3 regions of the Kitasatospora sp. NPDC087314 genome follow, and region 2 is predicted to be linked to each of the others. Evidence: predicted binding sites of a transcription regulator. Region 2 holds the regulator's gene; each other region holds the start of a gene.
The links. Region 2 encodes HrcA, which represses chaperone genes, less so after heat shock. Its sites were predicted from a motif close to TTNGCACTCNGNNNNNCNGAGTGCNAA; they were not measured.

Region 1: groL (chaperonin GroEL) is a predicted target of HrcA. The motif match lies at 4,100-4,126, and genes of this name have one in related genera.
Region 3: ACIO5E_RS29745 (FmdB family zinc ribbon protein) is a predicted target of HrcA. The motif match lies at 2,825-2,851, and genes of this name have one in related genera.

The regions. Positions count from the first base shown of each region.
Region 1 is NZ_JBIUYE010000015.1:245,999-252,596, reverse strand. It holds gene ACIO5E_RS30665 (trehalose-6-phosphate synthase) at 1-139, opposite strand, end outside; gene ACIO5E_RS30660 (glucosyl-3-phosphoglycerate synthase) at 190-1,191, opposite strand; SAM riboswitch class I at 1,364-1,501, shown strand; gene thrC (threonine synthase) at 1,519-2,799, shown strand; gene ACIO5E_RS30650 (MoaD/ThiS family protein) at 2,838-3,116, shown strand; gene ACIO5E_RS30645 (cold-shock protein) at 3,733-3,936, shown strand; gene groL (chaperonin GroEL) at 4,283-5,905, shown strand; gene ACIO5E_RS30635 (hypothetical protein) at 6,031-6,387, shown strand; gene ACIO5E_RS30630 (DUF5996 family protein) at 6,400-6,598, opposite strand, start outside.
Region 2 is NZ_JBIUYE010000001.1:124,682-131,279, reverse strand. It holds gene ACIO5E_RS00575 (PDZ domain-containing protein) at 1-1,723, opposite strand, end outside; gene ACIO5E_RS00570 (16S rRNA (uracil(1498)-N(3))-methyltransferase) at 1,796-2,545, opposite strand; gene dnaJ (molecular chaperone DnaJ) at 2,627-3,766, opposite strand; gene hrcA (heat-inducible transcriptional repressor HrcA) at 3,844-4,878, opposite strand; gene htpX (zinc metalloprotease HtpX) at 5,141-6,061, shown strand; gene ACIO5E_RS00550 (hypothetical protein) at 6,119-6,598, shown strand, end outside.
Region 3 is NZ_JBIUYE010000015.1:53,304-59,901, forward strand. It holds gene ACIO5E_RS29735 (potassium/proton antiporter) at 1-950, shown strand, start outside; gene ACIO5E_RS29740 (MFS transporter) at 1,309-2,703, shown strand; gene ACIO5E_RS29745 (FmdB family zinc ribbon protein) at 2,863-3,180, shown strand; gene ACIO5E_RS29750 (hypothetical protein) at 3,472-3,735, shown strand; gene mscL (large conductance mechanosensitive channel protein MscL) at 3,766-4,185, shown strand; gene ACIO5E_RS29760 (hypothetical protein) at 4,198-4,434, opposite strand; gene ACIO5E_RS29765 (sigma-70 family RNA polymerase sigma factor) at 4,624-5,595, opposite strand; gene ACIO5E_RS29770 (phosphatase PAP2 family protein) at 6,023-6,598, shown strand, end outside.

The DNA of each region.
Region 1 (6,598 bases), on a different contig from region 2:
AGACCAGGCCTCCGCCGCCGCGTCGGAGGGTCAGCGTGCCGTCGTCCGAGGTGCTGAACGACACCGGTCCCCGATTGGATGCCACCAGGACGGGGGCGGTGCCGGTCGCACTCGAACGTTCGGTCGTGAGATCGCCCATGGTTGGTACGTTGCCGTGGCTCCGGTGTGGCAAACCCTTTCGGCGGGCGTTCAGTGCCGGGTCGCGTACTCGGGCACGGTGTGCATCGGGGGGCGTTCGAGGGCGGTCACCGGGTGGGTGTGGGCGGTGAACTCCCGGGTCTGCGGGTCGCGGGTGAACTGGGTGAGCAACGGGTGGACCAGGTCGGCGGAGGCCTTCAGCCGGTGGGTGCGGTCGAGGCGCTCCAGGGCGGTGCGGTAGATGGTCGCCGCCATCCGGCCGAGGGCCTGGCCGTCCTGGTGCCGGTGGTGCCGGACGCCGACGTCCACCTGGGCCAGGGCGTCCAGCCCGACCGTCTCCAACGCGTCGACCAGCAGGCCGAGTTCGACGCCGTAGCCGGTGGGGAAGGGGAGTCGTTCGAGCAGCGCGCGGCGGGCCGCGTACTCGCCGCCGAGCGGCTGGACGAAACCGGCGAGTTCCGGCCAGTGCAGGTTGAGCAGCGGGCGGGCCACCAGTTCGGTGACCCGGCCGCCGCCGGACGGGACGACCGCGCCGTCGCCCGCGCCGGAGCCGCCGACCGACACTTCGAGCGGCCGGTCGTACATGGCCTTGACCAGCTGGATGTCCGGTTCGGTGAGCAGCGGGCCGAGGATGCCGGAGACGAAGGTCGGGTCGAACTCGCGCAGGTCGGCGTCGACGAAGCAGACGATGTCGCCGCGGGTGACCAGCAGCGAGCGCCAGAGCACCTCGCCCTTGCCCGGGGCGGCGGGCAGCCGGGGCAGGATCGCGTCGCGGTGCTCCACCCGGGCGCCGGCCCCGGCGGCGACGGCGGCGGTGGCGTCGGCCGAGCCGGAGTCGACCACGACGAGTTCGTCGACCAGCGGGAGGCGCTCCATCAGCTCGCGGCGGATGGTGCGGACGATGTCGCCGACGGTGGCCTCCTCGTCCAGCGCGGGCAGCACCACGCTGACCGTCTGGCCGGTCCGGCGCTTGGCCTCCAGGAGGGCGTGCACCGGCCGGTCGGCCGCGCTCCACGAGCGGCGGCGCAGCCAGGACGCCGCCTGGGGGAGCAGCGCGGGGGTCGGTTCGGCGGGCACGGGACTCTCCTCGGCGGGGTCGGGTGGGACGCGCCATCTCGCGTGGCGGACGATCCCTTTCGGGGTTGACGCCTTCGGATACAGTCTTCGTACAGCGGTCGGACCTTTGCACATCGGGGTCGCCGTTCAGCGCCACCACAACTTCACAAGCTCATCCAGAGGGACTGAGGGAACGGCCCGTTGACGTCCCGGCAACCTTCTCGCGCGGCTGTCCGTCGACAGGCCCCCCGCGGGACAGGTGCCAATTCCGGCCTGTGGCGCGACCGTGCCACGGGGAAGATGAGGAGAGAGGCCTCCGCCATCATGGCTATCGACACCGTCGCACCCGCTTCCGTTGACCTCGGCCCCGCCGCCGCGCTGTCCTGTCGCGAGTGCGGCACCCGCTTCCCGCTCGGTCCGAGCTTCGCCTGCCTGGAGTGCTTCGGCCCGCTGGAGATCGCGTACGAGTTCGGTGGCGAGGACGCCGAGGCGCTGCGCCGGCGGATCGAGGCCGGTCCGTCCTCGATCTGGCGCTACGCGCCGCTGCTGCCCGTCCCGGCCGACGTCGCCACCAAGCCGAACCTGAACCCGGGTTGGACCCCGCTGGTCAAGGCGGACAACCTGGGCCGCGAGCTCGGCTTCACCGCCCAGCTGCACATCAAGGACGACTCGGGCAACCCGACCCACTCGTTCAAGGACCGCGTGGTGGCCTGCGCCATCGAGGCCGCGCGGGCGTTCGACTTCACGACGCTCTCCTGCTCCTCCACCGGCAACCTGGCCGGCGCGGTCGGCGCGGCGGCCGCCCGGGCCGGTTTCAAGTCCTGCGTGTTCATCCCGCACGACCTGGAGCAGGGCAAGGTCGTCATGGCCGGGGTGTACGGCGGCGAGCTGGTCGGCATCGAGGGCAACTACGACGACGTGAACCGCTTCTGCTCGGAGCTGATCGGCGACCCGGCCGGCGAGGGCTGGGGCTTCGTCAACGTCAACCTGCGCCCGTACTACGGCGAGGGCTCCAAGACGCTGGCCTACGAGATCTGCGAGCAGCTCGGCTGGCGGCTGCCGGAGCAGATCGTCATCCCGATCGCCTCCGGCTCCCAGCTGACCAAGATCGACAAGGGGCTGCAGGAGCTGATCAAGCTCGGCCTGGTCGAGGACCGGCCGTACAAGGTCTTCGGCGCCCAGGCGGCGGGGTGCTCGCCGGTGTCGGCCGCCTTCAAGGCCGGCCAGGACGTGATCCGCCCGGTCAAGCCGGACACCATCGCCAAGTCGCTGGCGATCGGCAACCCGGCGGACGGCCCGTACGTGCTGGACATCGCCCGGCGCACCGGCGGCGCGGTCGAGGACGTCACCGACGCCGAGGTGGTGGACGCGATCCGGCTGCTGGCCCGGACCGAGGGCATCTTCGCCGAGACCGCGGGCGGGGTGACCGTCGGTGTGCTGAAGAAGCTGGTCGAGACCGGCCAGCTGGATCCGGCCAAGGAGACCGTCGCGATCAACACCGGCGACGGCCTGAAGACCCTGGACGCCGTGGCCGACTCCGGGATGACCGCCGTGATCCGCCCGACGCTGGCGTCCTTCCGCGACGCCGGTCTCGCGTCCGCCTGAACCCCCCACCCCGCTGGGTCGCACCCGCTAGGAGAGCCATGAGCGCCAACGTCCGTATCCCCACCATCCTGCGCACCTACACCGGCGGCGCCGCCGAGGTGGCCGCCGAGGGCGCCACCCTGGGCGAGGTCATCGCCGACCTGGAGAAGAACCACGCGGGCATCTCGGCCCGCATCCTGGACGACGCCGGCAAGCTGCGCCGCTTCGTCAACGTCTACGTGAACGACGACGACGTGCGCTTCGCCGAGGGCCTCGCGACCGGCATCACGGACGGCGCCAGCGTCTCGATCATCCCGGCGGTGGCCGGCGGCTGCTGAGCCGCGACCCCCGCCCCGGCGGCGCCCGCCCGCGCCGACCGGACAGGCCCTGGTTTCGACCGGCCGTCCCGCGTACGGAATTGCGTTCTCCGTGCGCGCGGGCGGCCGGTCGCATTTCGGCGGGAATATTTCGGGGTCGAGTCGGAGTAGAGTGTGGCTCGGTTGGGAACAGGGCTTCCCCTCATCCCCGCCCGTGAATCGCCGGAGTTCGTCCGGCTGCTGGGACCGGCTGCTGGGACCGGCCGTTGAGACCGACCGGGTGCGGGACCGTGAAACATGTCAGGCAGATGTCAGAATTCCCGCGGGGATTTGTTGTAATCCGTCCGCTATGTCCGGCGTGAAATGCCGAATTCCTCCCGGTTTGGCCCGTCCTGTCCTTTGGTGTGGTGCCGGAATTCCCCGCAGCTGACCCTGTTGCAGAGGGCGTCGATCCGGATACATTCAGCCGCGGTCGACGTAATCACCCGCTCACGGGGCGCCGTCAGGCGCCCTCGCGGAGGATTGCGGCGTGCACGGCTGCGCCCAGGGGGGGTTCCCCGGGCCGGCCTTCAAACCAGACCCGGGCCCGCGACCTGCGGGCGCGTGAAGGGCCAGCACAGCACTAGGGGAGTTCGGAATGGCTCAGGGCACCGTCAAGTGGTTCAACGCGGAGAAGGGCTACGGCTTCATCGCGGTCGACGGTGGTGCGGACGTCTTCGTCCACTACAGCGCGATCCAGATGGACGGCTACCGCACCCTCGAGGAGGGCCAGCGGGTCGAGTTCGAGATCTCCCAGGGACAGAAGGGCCCGCAGGCGGACATGGTCCGCGCGGCGGTCTGACCTTCCTTCTCCTCCAGGAGCTCGGCACGGCCCACGGCTGGTGACCACTCGCTTCTCGGCGGGCCCGTACGACACGCGTCGTACGGGCCCGTCGGCGTTCCCCGGCGGGGAGTTGCGGGGCCCGGCGGGGGCGTGCCCGGCGGCTCGCGGGATCGCGATTGGGCTTGCACTCGACCACCCGGAGTGCTAATCATTGGCGTTAGCACTCACAGCGTGAGAGTGACAGCGGACCGGGTCGGTGAGGCCCCCGGGAGCGGTAGGGGAAAGGACCCCCGCACACCAGGGCCGTCCGTCGCGGGCACCCCTTGGTCCGAGCAGTCGACCGTGTCCCGGAGGACCACTTCTGATGGCCAAGATCATCGCCTTTGATGAGGAAGCTCGCCGCGGCCTTGAGCGTGGCATGAACCAGCTCGCCGACGCAGTGAAGGTCACGCTCGGCCCCAAGGGTCGCAACGTCGTGCTGGAGAAGAAGTGGGGCGCCCCCACGATCACCAACGACGGTGTCTCCATCGCCAAGGAGATCGAGCTCGAGGACCCCTACGAGAAGATCGGCGCGGAGCTCGTCAAGGAGGTCGCCAAGAAGACCGACGACGTCGCGGGTGACGGCACCACCACCGCCACCGTGCTGGCCCAGGCCCTGGTTCGCGAGGGTCTGCGCAACGTCGCCGCCGGCGCCAACCCGATGGCCCTGAAGCGCGGCATCGAGAAGGCCGTCGCCGCCGTCTCCGACCAGCTGCTGGCCCAGGCCAAGGACGTGGAGACCAAGGAGCAGATCGCCTCCACCGCCTCCATCTCGGCCGCCGACACCCAGATCGGCGAGCTCATCGCCGAGGCCATGGACAAGGTCGGCAAGGAAGGCGTCATCACCGTCGAGGAGAGCAACACCTTCGGCCTGGAGCTTGAGCTCACCGAGGGCATGCGCTTCGACAAGGGCTACATCTCCGCCTACTTCGCCACCGACCTGGAGCGGATGGAGGCGTCCTTCGAGGACCCGTACATCCTCATCGCCAACTCCAAGATCGGCTCGGTCAAGGACCTGCTGCCGCTGCTGGAGAAGGTCATGCAGAGCGGCAAGTCGCTGGTCATCATCGCCGAGGACGTCGAGGGCGAGGCCCTGTCGACCCTGGTCGTGAACAAGATCCGCGGCACGTTCAAGTCCGTCGCCGTCAAGGCCCCGGGCTTCGGCGACCGCCGCAAGGCCATGCTCGGCGACATCGCCATCCTCACCGGTGGCACCGTGATCTCCGAGGAGGTCGGCCTCAAGCTGGAGAACGCCGGCATCGACCTGCTGGGCCGCGCCCGCAAGGTGGTCATCACCAAGGACGAGACCACCATCATCGATGGTGCCGGTGACGCCGACCAGGTCGCCGGTCGCGTGAACCAGATCCGCGCCGAGATCGAGAACAGCGACTCGGACTACGACCGCGAGAAGCTCCAGGAGCGCCTCGCCAAGCTGGCCGGCGGCGTGGCCGTCATCAAGGCCGGCGCGGCCACCGAGGTGGAGCTCAAGGAGCGCAAGCACCGCATCGAGGACGCCGTCCGCAACGCCAAGGCCGCCGTCGAGGAGGGCATCGTCGCCGGTGGTGGCGTCGCGCTGCTGCAGGCCGGTGTCGCCTTCGACAAGCTGGAGCTGGACGGCGACGAGGCCACCGGTGCCAACATCGTCAAGGTCGCGCTGGAGGCCCCGATCAAGCAGATCGCGACCAACGCCGGCCTGGAGGGTGGCGTCGTGGTGGAGAAGGTGCGCAACCTCCCCGCCGGTCACGGCCTGAACGCCGCCACCAACGAGTACGTCGACCTGGTCGCCGCGGGCATCATCGACCCGGCCAAGGTCACCCGCTCCGCGCTGCAGAACGCCGCCTCCATCGCGGCGCTGTTCCTCACCACCGAGGCCGTCATCGCCGACAAGCCGGAGAAGGCCGCCGCGGCCGCCGGCGGCGGCATGCCGGGCGGTGACATGGACTTCTGATCCCGCTGGGATCGGACGGTTCGGATCGTTCGCGAGGGCGGTCTCCCCGACGGGGAGGCCGCCCTCGCGGCGTTCGGGAGCCTTCGCGCGTTCGGGAGCCTTCGTGTGTTTGGGAGAATGGACGGATGGCTGCTGACGACATCGAGACCGCTCTGCACAACGCCCGGGCACTGATCCTGGCCGACCTGACCGCCCGGGACGTGGCGGAGGCCACCGTGGTGTCGCTGGTGGAGCAGGCCGTGACGCACCGGCGCTGGTGGCTGGAGCAGTGGCCGGACGGCACCGACTACGTGCTCGGGCTCGTCGCCCAGGACGTCCAGGACGCGCTGCTGGAGGCGTACGGGCGCTGGCCGCTGTGCGCCGAGTGCGCGGCCGACGGTGACCCGCACGCGCTGAGCGTGGAGCCGGAGCTGGGGCCGGAGCCGCACTGGGTGTGCGGCAAGCAGGGCGCGGTGGTGGCGCCGGTGGGGAAGCTGGCCTAGTAGTCCTCCGAGTCAGGAATCCCGACCTGAGTCGGCCGTGCTGGTACCGGACGAGCGCGGGCGGGTTTTGCTCATGTACCAACCCTCGACGCGGGGGCCTACGAGGTCGGACGGCCAGCCCGCCGTCTCGACGGCGGCATCGTAGACGGCGTCACCGAACGCCACAATGCCCTGGTGCGGGTCCGCTGTCTCCCTGAGCTTGGCCCACGGC
Region 2 (6,598 bases):
ACGGCACGATCCGGTCGACGATGCCGTCCAGGTCGACCCTGGTCACCGGCGGGGCGTCGGCGGCGGCCTCCTCGCCGTCCGCCTTCTTGCCGCGCGGCTCGTCCTCCTCCCCGCCGAGCGGGCGCCCGGCCCGCTGCGGCCCGAACGGGGACGGCGTGTCGGCGGCCAGCGTGATCAGGTACGGGCGGCAGCCGTTCGGGAACGACAGGTCGAAGACGTGCGCGTCGTAGACCGGGTCGAAGTTGCGCACCGACAGGAACGCCAGGTACCGGCCGTCCGCGGTGAAGGCCGGCGAGGTGTCGATGAAGCGCTGCTGGGTGACCTCGCCGACCGTCCGGGTGGCCAGGTTGGCCAGCACGATCTGGCGCAGCGAGAAGGGGCCCAGGCCCTCCACCGGGCTCGACCACGCCAGCCAGGCCGAGTCCGGGCTGAAGGCCAGCCCGCTGACCTCGCCGTCGGCGCTGCGGGCCAGCTCGTGCACGGTGCCGTCGGCGAGCGCGACCAGCAGCACCCGGCCGTCGTGCACGCCGAGCGCCGCCTGCTTGCCGTCCGGGGACACCACCAGGGAGTTGACCCGACCGAGCCGGCCGGCCGCCAGCCGGCGGCGCTCGGCGCCCTGCACGGCGGGCGCGAACTCCAGGGCGTCCTCGCCCTCGGCGTCGGACACCCAGAGCACGCCCTGGGCGCCGTCGTCGCCCGGCACCACCCGGGCGAGGCGCCCGCGCACACCCGGCGTCTCGTCCAGCACCCGGGCCGGGCCCTCGCGGTGGGTCAGCCAGTGCACCCCGCCGCGCACCACCACCGCGCTCGCCCGGCCGGTGCGGTCGGGGGCGACGGACTCCAGCCAGTGCGCGGCGTACACCGGGCGGGGCCGGCGGCCGCTGCGCGGGCCGGCCAGCCGGACGTCCAGCCGGCGCGGCTCGACGCCCTGCGCCAGGCTCTCCAGCAGCCACAGGTCGCCGGCCCGGTGGAAGACCACCCGGGTGCCGTCGGTGGTGGCGTTGCGGGCGTAGAAGCCCTCCGGGCAGGTGGTGTGGCGGCGCAGGTCGGAACCGTCCGGGAGGCTGGAGTACAGCTCGCCGACGCCCTCGTGGTCGGACAGGAAGGCGATCCGGTCCCCCACCCACAGCGGCGAGGAGAGCTGGCCGGCCAGGTCCTCGTGCACCCGCGCGAACTCGTCCCGGCCGATCCACAGCTTGCCCGCCCGGCCGCCCCGGTAGCGCTTCCACCAGGCCGGCTCGCGGTTGTTGACGGTGCCCAGCAGCACCCCGGCGCCCTGCGGCTCGAAGGCGAGCCCGCCGACCGGTCCGTACGGCAGCCGCACCGGCTCGCCGCCGTCCAGCGGCACCGCGTGCGCCCAGGTGCGGCGCAGGGTGGCCTCGCCGGCGGTGGTGGTGGCGATCGGGCGGCCGTCGGCCGTCCAGCCCTGCAGCTGGGTCTGGTCGCTGCCCCAGTGGGTGAGCCGGCGGGACGGGCCGCCGTCCACCGGCACCACGTGCACCTCGGGCGAGCCGTCCCGGGCGGAGGTGAAGGCGATGTGCCGCCCGTCCGGGGCGAACCGGGGGTGGTGGACCGGCAGGTGATCGGCCGTCAGCCGCCAGGCCCGGCCGCCGTCCAGCGGGGCCAGCCAGACGTCGTTCTCGGCGACGAAGGTGACCAGGTCGCCGTGCAGATGGGGGTGGCGCAGATAGGCGCCCGCGGAGGTGCTCAGGGGTTCCGTCACGCGGTCAGCGTAGGCACCCACGCGCACCGCGCGGGCCGATTTTCGCGGACTCCCGCCCCCGGGCGGAGCCCGCTACGACCAGCGGCCGGTACGGCCCAGCAGCAGCGCGCCGGCGGCCACCCCGGCGGTGGAGGTGCGCAGCACCGACGGGCCCAGCCGGTACGGCTTCGCGCCCGCCTCGGCGAAGGCGGCCAGCTCCTCCGGGGAGACACCGCCCTCCGGGCCGACCACCAGCACCACGTCCCCGGCCTCGGGCAGCGCGGCCCGCGCCAGCGGCTCGGCGCCCTCCTCGTGCAGCACGGCGGCGAACGCCGCCCCCGCCAGGACCGGCGCCAGCTGCCGGGTGGTCGCCGGCTCGCGCACCTCGGGGAAGCGCAGCCGGCGGGACTGCTTGCCGGCCTCCCGGGCGGTGGCCCGCCACTTGGCGAGCGCCTTGGCCCCCCGGTCGCCCTTCCACTGCGTGATGCAGCGCGAGGCGGCCCACGGGATCACCACGTCCACGCCGACCTCGGTCATGGTCTCCACCGCGAGCTCGCCGCGGTCTCCCTTGGGCAGCGCCTGGACGACGACGATCCGCGGCGCCGGCTCGGGCTCCCGGCGCACGGCCGCCACCGTGACGTCGACCGCGTCCTTGCCGAGCACCTCGGCGACCGTCCCGTCCACCCCGAGGCCCAGCCCGTCGGCCAGGGTCACCGCCTCGCCCGCGGTCAGCCGCTTCACCGCGGCCGCGTGCCGCCCCTCCGGCCCGTCGAGGCGCACCACGGCGCCGGGTGCGGCGGCGGCGATCCGCTCGGTCTCGACGACGAAGACGGGGGCGGTCATGCGGGGAACCTCCGGTGGTGGGGGCGGATCGGGAACGCGAAAGGGGTGCCGGGCAGAACCCCGGCACCCCCACGCGGACGGCTACCGGCCGTTGAACGCGTCCTTCAGGCGCGAGAACAGGCCCTGTTGGCCCGGCGCGAACTGGCCGGACGGCCGCTCCTCGCCGCGCAGCACCGCGAGCCGGCGCAGCAGCTCCTCCTGCTCGGCGTCGAGCTTGCCGGGCGTCTGCACCTCGACATGCACTATCAGGTCGCCCCGGCCGCCCCCGCGCAGGTGGGTGATGCCCCGGCCGTGCAGCGGGATCGACTGGCCGGACTGGGTGCCGGGCCGGATGTCGACCTCCTCCAGCCCGTCCAGGGTCTGCAGCGGCACCTGGGTGCCGAGGGCCGCGGCCGTCATCGGGATGGTGACGGTGCAGTGCAGGTCGTCCCCGCGCCGCTGGAAGACGGTGTGGGTGGTCTCGGCGATCTCGACGTACAGGTCGCCGGCCGGGCCGCCGCCGGGGCCGACCTCGCCCTCGCCGGCCAGCTGGATCCGGGTGCCGTTGTCGACACCGGCCGGGATCTTGACGGTCAGGGTGCGGCGGGCCCGGACCCGGCCGTCGCCGGCGCACTCCGGGCACGGGGTCGGCACGACGGTGCCGAAGCCCTGGCACTGCGGGCAGGGGCGGGAGGTCATGACCTGGCCCAGGAAGGACCGGGTGACCTGGGAGACCTCGCCCTTGCCGCGGCACATGTCACAGGTCTGCGCGGAGGTGCCGGGGGCCGCGCCCTCGCCGCTGCAGGTGGTGCAGGTGACGGCCGTGTCGACCTGGAGTTCCTTGGTGGTGCCGAAGGCGGCCTCCTCCAGGGTGATCTCCAGCCGGATCATGGCGTCCTGGCCGCGGCGGGTGCGCGAGCGCGGGCCGCGCTGGCCGGCCGCGGCGCCGAAGAAGGCGTCCATGATGTCGGAGAACCCGAAGCCCGCCGCGCCCGCGCCGAAGCCGCCCGCGCCCCCGCCGCCCGGCGAGAGCGGGTCACCGCCGAGGTCGTAGACCTGGCGCTTCTGCGGATCGGAGAGCACCTCGTAGGCGGCGTTGATCTCCTTGAACCGCTCCTGCGTCTTCGGGTCCGGGTTGACGTCCGGGTGCAGTTCGCGTGCCAGGCGCCGGAACGCCTTCTTGATCTCGTCCTGCCCCGCATCCCGTCGGACGCCGAGTACCGCGTAGTAGTCCGTGGCCACCAAATGCTCCGCTTGTTCCGCCTGTAGTAGTGCTGCGACTGGGATGTCGCCGTCAGATGACCAACGGCGACCGTTTGCTACGACTCGGCCAGGATCTGACCCACGTACCGCGCCACCGCTCGCACCGCCCCCATTGTGCCCGGATAGTCCATCCGGGTCGGACCGATCACACCCAGTTTGGCCACGCTCTCGTCGCCCGAACCGTAACCGACCGAGACCACCGAGGTGGAATTCAGCCCCTCGTAGGCGATCTCCCGCCCGATCCGGACCGTCATCGCGGCGTCCGCGGTCTCACCCAGGAGGCGGAGCAGGACGACCTGCTCCTCCAGTGCCTCCAGCACCGGCTGGATGGTGAGCGGGAAGTCGTGCCCGAAGCGGGTCAGGTTGGCCGTGCCGGCCAGCATGATCCGCTCCTCGTTCTGTTCGGCGAGCGCCTCGAACAGCGTCGCCAGGACGGTGCTGACGGTCGGCCGGTCCGGCTGCTCGAAACCCGCCGGGAGCTCCTCCAGGAAGCCCGGCACGTCCGGCAGCCGCTGGCCGACGGCCCGCGCGTTGATCCGGGCCCGCAGGTCCGCCAGGACCGTCTCGCCGACCGGGCCCGGGCAGTCCACCATCCGCTGCTCGACCCGGCCGGTGTTGGTGATCAGGACCAGCATCACCTTGGTCGGGGCCAGCGCGACCAGCTCGATGTGCCGGACGGTGGAGCGCGACAGCGAGGGGTACTGCACCACCGCGACCTGCCGGGTGAGCTGGGCGAGCAGCCGCACCGTCCGGGCGACCACGTCGTCCAGGTCGACGGCGCCGTCCAGGAAGTGCCGGATCGCCCGGCGCTCGGGGGCGCTCATCGGCTTGACCTCGGCGAGCTTGTCGACGAACAGGCGGTACCCCTTGTCGGTGGGGATGCGCCCGGCGCTGGTGTGCGGCTGGTGGATGTAGCCCTCCTCCTCCAGCGCCGCCATGTCGTTGCGGACGGTGGCCGGGGAGACCCCGAGGTTGTGCCGCTCCACCAGGGCCTTGGAGCCGACCGGCTCCTCGGTCCCCACGTAGTCCTGGACGATCGCGCGGAGCACGGCCAGCTTGCGGTCGTCGAGCTGGCGAACCTCACCGGCCATGGGGCACACACCTCCGTCTTCGCGCGTTGTCCGTTTGTGTCGCACATGCTGCTGCCCGTTCCGGGACACCCCGGTTCCGGGACCCGCCTTGGCACTCGTCATACCCGAGTGCCAAAACCGTACCTGCCAGTGTAAGGCCCGGGCCCAACGGCAGGAACGGCCCGGCCGGAGTGATCCTGCCCGCAGTTCCCGGCGCGGGGGTGGTGCCGCGGGGCCGTCCGGGTGGCAGCATCGGAAGCGACGGCGAATGGAGGAGCAAGCAATGTCGAGCTCGGGCCAGCACACCCGTTTCGCGCCCGACCGCGGCCTGACCGGCCGCATGGTCGTGACGATGTTCGTGATCGGGCTGCTGTACGTCGGCTTCACCGGCCTGCTGATCGTGCTGCTGCGCGGCGCCTGGCCACTGATCGTCCTGATCTCCGGCGGGCTGTTCGTGGCCCAGTTCTGGTTCAGCGACAAGATCACCGAACGGGCGATGGGCGCCCACCAGGTGACCCCTGAGCAGTACCCGCAACTGCACGGCACCGTCGACCGGCTCTGCGCGCTGGCGGACATGCCCAAGCCCCGGGTGGCGGTCGCCGACAACGACATGCCGAACGCCTTCGCCACCGGCCGCAACCCGCAGAACGCCGTGGTGTGCGTCACCACCGGCCTGCTGCGCCGGCTGGAACCCGAGGAGCTGGAGGGCGTCCTCGCCCACGAACTGTCCCACGTCGCCCACCGGGACGTCGCGGTGATGACCATCGCCGGCTTCCTCGGTGTCCTCGCCGGGGCCATGACCCGGATCGCCATGTACGGCGGGTTCATGGGCGGCGGCCGCAACAACAACGACCAGAACGCGGCGATCGCCGCCCTGGTCATCCCGCTGGTGTCGATGGTCGTCTACGCCATCAGCTTCCTGCTCACCCGGCTGCTCTCCCGCTACCGGGAACTCGCCGCCGACCGCTCCGCCGCCCAGCTCACCGGCCGGCCCAGCGCCCTCGCCTCCGCGCTCACCAAGGTCACCGGGCAGATCGCCGCCATCCCCAGCAAGGACCTGCGCCAGGCGCAGCCCTACAACGCCTTCTACTTCGCCCCCGCGCTGAGCGCCCGGGAGACCGCCGCCCAGCTGTTCTCCACCCACCCGACGCTGGAGAAGCGTCTGGAGCAGCTGGCGAAGATCTCCGAGCAGCTCGGCCGCTGACGCCCCCCTCCACCCGGCTCCGCCCGACTCCGCCCGCACCCTCCCGAAAGGACCGCCGTGGGAATCCTGGACGCCCTGTTCGGGCGCACCAAGCCCGTCAAGCCCGACCTCGACCAGCTGTTCGGCGTACCGTCCGCCGCCCTCACCCTGGAGGCCGGGGCCGGGTTCACCCCCACCGGCCTCGGCTCGGTCTGCTTCGCCGCCGTCGAGGGCGCGGCCTTCGGACAGGTCGAGCAGCAGGTGCGGGCGCTGCTGGACGCCGACACCGAGCGCGGCGGCGTCCCGGTGGAGGCCTCCAAGGACGGCTACGGCTACTCCTGGCTGCTCGCCCGGCACACCCCCGAGGAGCTGCCGGAGCTGGTGAACGACCTGCACGCGGTCAACAGCGAGCTGGAGGCGAACGGCTTCGGGCCCCAGCTGCTCTGCTCGCTGGTCGCCTTCCGCAACGGGCAGGGACAGTCGCTGGCGCTGGTCTACCTCTACAAGCGCGGCACCTTCTACCCCTTCGCCCCGATGCCCGGCGGCGGGGAGCGGCGC
Region 3 (6,598 bases), on a different contig from region 2:
CCTGGTACGCCCTGGTCGGCACGATCGTCGCCGAGCTGGCGATCGGCGCGGCGATCGGCTTCGCGGTCGGCAAGCTCGGCGCGTACGGGATCAAGCACGTCGCGCTGCCCTCCTCCGGCCTCTACCCGATCGCCGTGATGGCGCTGACCGTGCTCGCCTACGCGGGCGGCGCGCTGCTGCACGGCTCCGGCTTCCTCGCCGTCTACATCTGCGCGGTGATCCTCGGGAACTCCAAGCTGCCGCACGGCCCGGCCGTCCGGGGCTTCGCCGACGGCCTGGCGTGGATCGGGCAGATCGGCATGTTCGTCCTGCTCGGCCTGCTCTGCTCGCCCGAGACGATGGGCGACGCCGTGGTGCCCGCGCTGGTGATCGGCGGCGTGCTGGTCTTCCTGGCCCGGCCGCTGTCCGTGGTGTTCACCCTGACCCCGTTCAAGGTGCCGGGCCGGGAGCAGGCACTGCTCAGCTGGGCCGGGCTGCGCGGGGCGGTCCCCATCGTGCTGGCCACCATCCCGCTGGTGTCGGGCGCGCCGAAGGCCCAGGACGTCTTCAACATCGTCTTCATCCTGGTCGTCGTCTTCACCCTGATCCAGGGCCCGACCCTGCCGTGGGTGGCCAAGCAGCTGCGGATCGGCGAGGGCGCGATGGGCCAGGACCTGGACATCGAGTCCGCCCCGCTGGAGAAGCTGCACGGGCACCTGCTGTCGGTCACGCTCGCCCCGGGCTCGCGGATGTCCGGCGTGGAGGTCGGCGAGCTGCGACTGCCCAAGGGGGCCGCGGTCACCCTGGTGGTGCGGGAGGGCAGCTCCTTCGTGCCGGACAAGGCGACGGTGCTGCGCGGCGGGGACGAGCTGCTGGTGGTCACCACGGACGAGGTCGGCGAGGCGGCCGAGCGGCGACTGCGGGCCGTGGACAAGGGCGGCAAGCTCGCGGGGTGGCTGCACGGGCGGTGAGGCCCGGCGGCGCCGGGAGGTCCCGCCGTCCGGCGCCGGGAGGCTCGCCCCGTCGGCGCCGAAAGGCCTCATCTGCTGTTCACCTTCGATGGGCAGGACAAGGGCGGAGGTGCGCTGTAATCTCGGGGAGAGCGCGACAATCTACGCGCGTATATGTATGATGGTTTGATCACACCCAGCATCTGCATCTGCCTGACGCAGAGTTGGCGCGACCGCTCGGCGGCCGCGGTCCGGACCCCGGCCACCACGCCGGGCCGACCCGGTATCTACCCCGGTCGACGCGCGAGAGGACGACTCTCGGCGCCGTCGGGGCCACCCCATGCCCTGCCGCGCTACCAGGCAGCAGGAAGGACCGACCGTGACGGCCCGCCGAACGGTCGACAACCCCGCGGACAGCGCGACCCCGCGTGACACCGCCGACACCACCGCCACCGACGCCGGTGCCACCACCGACAGCACCGCCACCGCGCCCGCGCGCGTCGGCTACGGCACGCTGCTGCGCACACCCGGCGTCTGGACGTTCCTGGCGCCGGCGTTCCTCGCGCGGCTGCCCTACGCGATGCTCAGCACCGGCATCCTGCTGCTCGTCAAGGAGACCCACGGTTCCTACGGCACGGCCAGCACGGTCGCGGCCGTGGCGGCCGTCGCCCAGGCCCTGATCGGCCCGCAGACCGGGCGGCTGGCCGACCGTTACGGCCAGGCCGCGGTGCTGGTGCCGGCCGTGATCGTGCACGCGCTCTCGGTCGGCGCGCTGATCGCGCTGGCACTCGGCCACGCACCGGCCTGGAGCCTGTTCCTGGCCGCCGTCCCGGCCGGTGCGAGCGTTCCGCAGATCGGCGCGATGGTCCGGGCCCGCTGGATCGCCAAGTTCACCGCGGACGGCGCCTCCGGCTCGTCCACGGCCAAGGTGAGCACCGCGTTCGCCTTCGAGTCCGTCACGGACGAGTTCACCTTCGTGATCGGCCCGATCCTGACCGCCGCCATCGCGACCACCGTCAGCCCCTCGACCGGGCTGATCGTCGAGGCCGCGCTGACCGTCGTCGGCGGGCTGGCCTTCGCCGCCCAGCGGAACACCGCGCCCGCCCGCCAGGCCCACCGCCCCGGCGCCAAGCGCGCCTCCGCGCTCGCCTCGCCCGGCGTCCGGCTGCTGGCCGGGACGTTCCTCGGCGTCGGCGCCGTGTTCGGCGGCCTGCAGGTCTCGGTGTACGCCTTCGCCGACTCGGTCGGGCAGCACGGCGCCGGCGGCACCGTGTACGGGATCTTCGCGGGCGGCTCGATGGTGGCCGGCGTGCTGTACGGCGTGATCGCCTGGCGGCGGGCCGTGCAGCAGCGGATGATCATGAGCTACACCCTGCTGGTGCTGGGCTGCTCGACGCTGTGGGCGATGCCCAACCTGATCGCGCTCACCGTCGCCGGGCTGGTCTGCGGCCTGGCCATCGCGCCGACCCTGATCAGCGGCTACACCCTGGTCGAGACGCTCGTCGCGGACGGCGCCAAGACCGAGGCCTTCACCTGGCTGACCGGCGCCATCGGCCTCGGCCTGGCGGTCGGCTCGATGGCGGCCGGGCGGCTGATCGACGGCCACGGGCCGTCCGTCGGGTTCCTGGTGCCGCTGGCGGGCGCGGGCCTGGGCCTGGCCGCGCTGGTCTCGCTGCGGCACCTGCTGACCGCACCGGGGCAGGCGAACGCTGCGGTCACGGCCTCGCCGGAGCGCGCCGCGGCGCCGCAGCTGGTGGGCGCGGCCAAGGGCTGAGCGGGCACGCGACGACGGTGGTGCCCGGGTGGGCCGGAGAGCAGCCCCCGGCTCAGCCCCGGCTCATCTCACATCGGAGTCGCTGGACTGATTCAGCGGAATGCCGCATCATTGACCATCGTTAGCACTCATCAGGCGAGAGTGCCAGGAGGAAGACAAGTGCCCACGTACCAGTACCAGTGCACCGAGTGCGGCAACGGCCTGGAGGCGGTGCAGAAGTTCACCGACGAGGCGCTGACCACGTGCCCCGACTGCCAGGGACGGCTCCGCAAGGTCTTCTCGGCCGTGGGCGTCGTGTTCAAGGGCTCCGGCTTCTACCGGACCGACAGCCGCTCGTCCTCCAGCAGCACGGTGGGCGCCGGCACCTCCGGCAGCTCCGCGTCGTCGTCGGGCTCGACCCCGGCGTCGTCGCCCTCCACTTCTTCGAGCTCCTCCGGCTCCTCGACCGCTTCGAGCCCGGCTCCGGCCGCGAGCTGACCTCGTCGCCGGGCGCGGCGGGCGGCATTCGGCCCGGCCCGGGCGGCAGGTAAAGAGCATCGACAAGGCCCGTCGGCCCCGCACTTCGCGGGGCGGCGGGCCTTTTCGTCATCCTGGGCGGGCCGGAGTCCCTCGTGCGGGTGTACGAAGTTGTCCACAGGGCCGGGTTGTCCACAGGCTGCGGATAAGGGCTTTCCGGGACGGCGCGGGGCACGCATCGTGTGGGTCACCAGAGACCGACCGGCCCGGAAGGGGCGGTCCCCGACGACCCCGGTGGTGACCATGACGTCCATGAGCCTCTCCGTCCCGCTGCCCGCCCCCACCGTGCCGCCCCGGCGGGAGGTGCCGCGCTTCCCTCCGATCCGGCGCGGGGCCGGCGGGTGGCACCGCTGGCGGCACGCCGTACGGCGGCGGGCCGGGGTGCCCGTGCTGGTGCTGCTCGCGGTGGCCGCAGCGCTCGCGGTCGGGCCCGCGCGGGCCGGACTGCCGCCGCCCTCGGGCGGCGCGATGGGCCGGACGGGTTGTCAATCCGGCTCAATCGAAGATCACCCGTGACCAGGAAACGACTTCGTCGTTCACGGCGGCATGAAAGGCTTCAAGGAATTCCTGCTGCGTGGAAACGTCGTCGAACTCGCCGTCGCGGTCGTCATCGGCGCGGCCTTCACCACCATCGTCAACGCCTTCGTCAAGGGCGTGATCAACCCGATCGTCGGTGTCTTCGGGACGAAGGACCTGGCGTCCTACAGTTCCTGCCTCAAGGGGCCCTGCGAGGTGAGCGCCACCGGCGAGGTCACGTCCGGAATCCTCATCCTGTGGGGATCGGTGCTCAGTGCCGCCCTGCAGTTCCTGATCACCGCGGCCGTCGTCTACTTCGTCCTGATCGTGCCCATGAACAAGCTGGCCGCCAGAAGGAAGAGCGCCCTCGAAGAGGCGGCGGAGGCCGAGGCCAAGGAGGTCCAACTACTCACCGAGATCCGCGACGCGCTGCTCACGCCGCAGCGCTGAGCACGTTTCCGTTCAGTCCCCGTGGTGCGGCGGGCGCTGGCTCAGGTACCAGTCCAGCCCCCGCCCACCGCCCTCCCCCGCTCCGGGGCGCTCGCCCCAGCCGGTGTCGGTGTCGTCCCGGGACTGCTGGTCCAGCGGGTCCCGGAAGACCAGCCGGGCCTTCGGCGCCGCCGGCTGCTCCTCCTGCCCCTGCTGCTGTTCCTGCTGCCGCGCCTGCGGCCGCTCCCGGCCCTGTCCCTGCTCGCTCACCCTGCTCACTCCGCTGTTCGCCCGGATCGTCCTGTCCCCCCTCCAGCCTATGAGCCCCGTGGCGCACCACGAGCCCCGGTGCGGAGCGCTCCGCATCAGGGCCCGGGTGACGGCCTCAAGCGGCCGGCCGTGACGCCACCTCACGAGCGGCCGTCCGGAGCGCCTCGCAGGCCCGCAGGCACTCCCCTCTCAGGCGGCCTCGAAGCCCGCGTGGTCGGCGATCTTCTTCAGCTCGGCCAGCGCGTGCTTCTCGATCTGGCGGATCCGCTCGCGGGTGAGGCCGTGCTGCTTGCCCACCTCGGTGAGGGTGCGCTCGCGGCCGTCCTCCATCCCGTAGCGGGAGCGGATGATCGAGGCCGTACGGTCGTCCAGCCGCCCGATCAGGTCGTCCAGCTCCTCACGGCGGAGCATGACCATCACGGCGTCCTCGGGGGACGTCGCCCCGGTGTCCTCGACCAGGTCGCCGAACTGGGTCTCGCCCTCGTCGTCGACCGCCATGTTGAGGCTGACCGGATCCCGGGCCCAGTCCAGCACGTCCTTGATCCGGGCCTCGGTGGTGTCCAACTCGGCCGCGATCTCGGCCGGCTCGGCCTCGCGGCCCAGCTCCTTGGACTTCTCCCGCTGCACCCGCCGGATCCGCCCCAGCTCCTCGACCAGGTGCACGGGCAGCCGGATGGTGCGGGACTGGTCGGCGATCGACCGGGTGATCGCCTGCCGGATCCACCAGGTGGCATAGGTGGAGAACTTGAAACCCTTGGCGTAGTCGAACTTCTCGACGGCGCGCACCAGGCCCGCGTTGCCCTCCTGGATGAGGTCCAGGAGCGGGAGGCCACTGCGCGGGTACCGGCGGGCGACCGCCACCACGAGCCGGAGGTTGGAGCGGATGAAGACGTCCTTGGCGCGCTCGGCGTCCTCGGCTATCGCCTCCAGTTCCTCGCGGGTGACACCGTCGGGGAACTCGCCCTCCGCCAGCAGGTGCTGGGCGTACACGCCGGCCTCGATCCGCAGCGAGAGCTCGACCTCCTCGGCGGCATCGAGCAGGGGTGTCCTGGCGATCTCGTCGAGGTACATGCCGACCAGGTCACGGTCGGCCTCGAAGTTGGTCGGGCGGGCCGCGCGAGTCCGGTCGGCCCTGTCGCGAACGACGGCACGGGTGGCCATGCTTGCTCCCTTTGCTGGAATTGCCGAGGTCTGCCTGCCTGCCCCCCGAGAGGGCAAGAAGTGCGGGCCCCTCGGGGCTCACACGTAACGATCCAACGAACAGAATCCGGACAACATTCCCAAGTCACTCAGATTCTTCCCGGATATGCAGTATCCTGCCGGTTTTCACTCCGGATATGGACACTGGGTGATCAGTCGAGCACTTTCAGTGCCAATTCCCCGACCACTTCGGAGCGCTTCCTTCACTTGCCGCACACGCGTCCGCCGTCGTACTGGATGAACCCGCGAACGAACGCGCGCGTTCCCGCGCGCCCCCGGCGCCCGCCCGCGCCCGTGCCCCGGCGCACGCAGGTTCTCCCCACAAACGATGCCGAATCGCTATCACTCCAGCTCCCGATCGACCCGGGACACTGGGAAGGTGTCAGCCATGCACCTGACCAACAGCTCGCCCTCCATCACTGCGCGTCACCGCCGCCTTCTGCGGGATTCGGCGCTCGCGGTGGTCTGTGCCGCGCTGTTCGGCCTCCTGGCCGCACTGGTGACCCGGCACTGGCGCCCGCTGGAACAGCTCGACCAGAGCTGGATCGGCGAACTGCACACCTTCGCCCGGCAGCACCGGATCTGGACCGCCTCGGTGCAGACGCTCTCCGACATCGGCGGCACGGTCACGATGCGTACACTGCTCGGCATCGCGGCCGTCTGGCTCTGGCTGATCGGCGCCCGGGTGCTGGCCGGCTGGGTGGCCGCCCAGACCCTGGTCGGCTGGGGCGCTCTGTGGGCGCTGAAGCTGGCCATCGGCCGCCAGCGCCCCTCCTTCACCGACCCGGTCTCGCACGCCGGCGGCCCGGCCTTCCCCTCCGGGCACGCCATGGCCTCGGCGATCACCTGCGCGGTGCTGGTCGGCCTGGTCTGGTACCGGGTCCACCGACGCGGCCGGATCGCCGCCTGCGCGGTGGCCACGGCGACGGTGCTGACCATCGGTTGGACCCGGATCGCCCTCGGG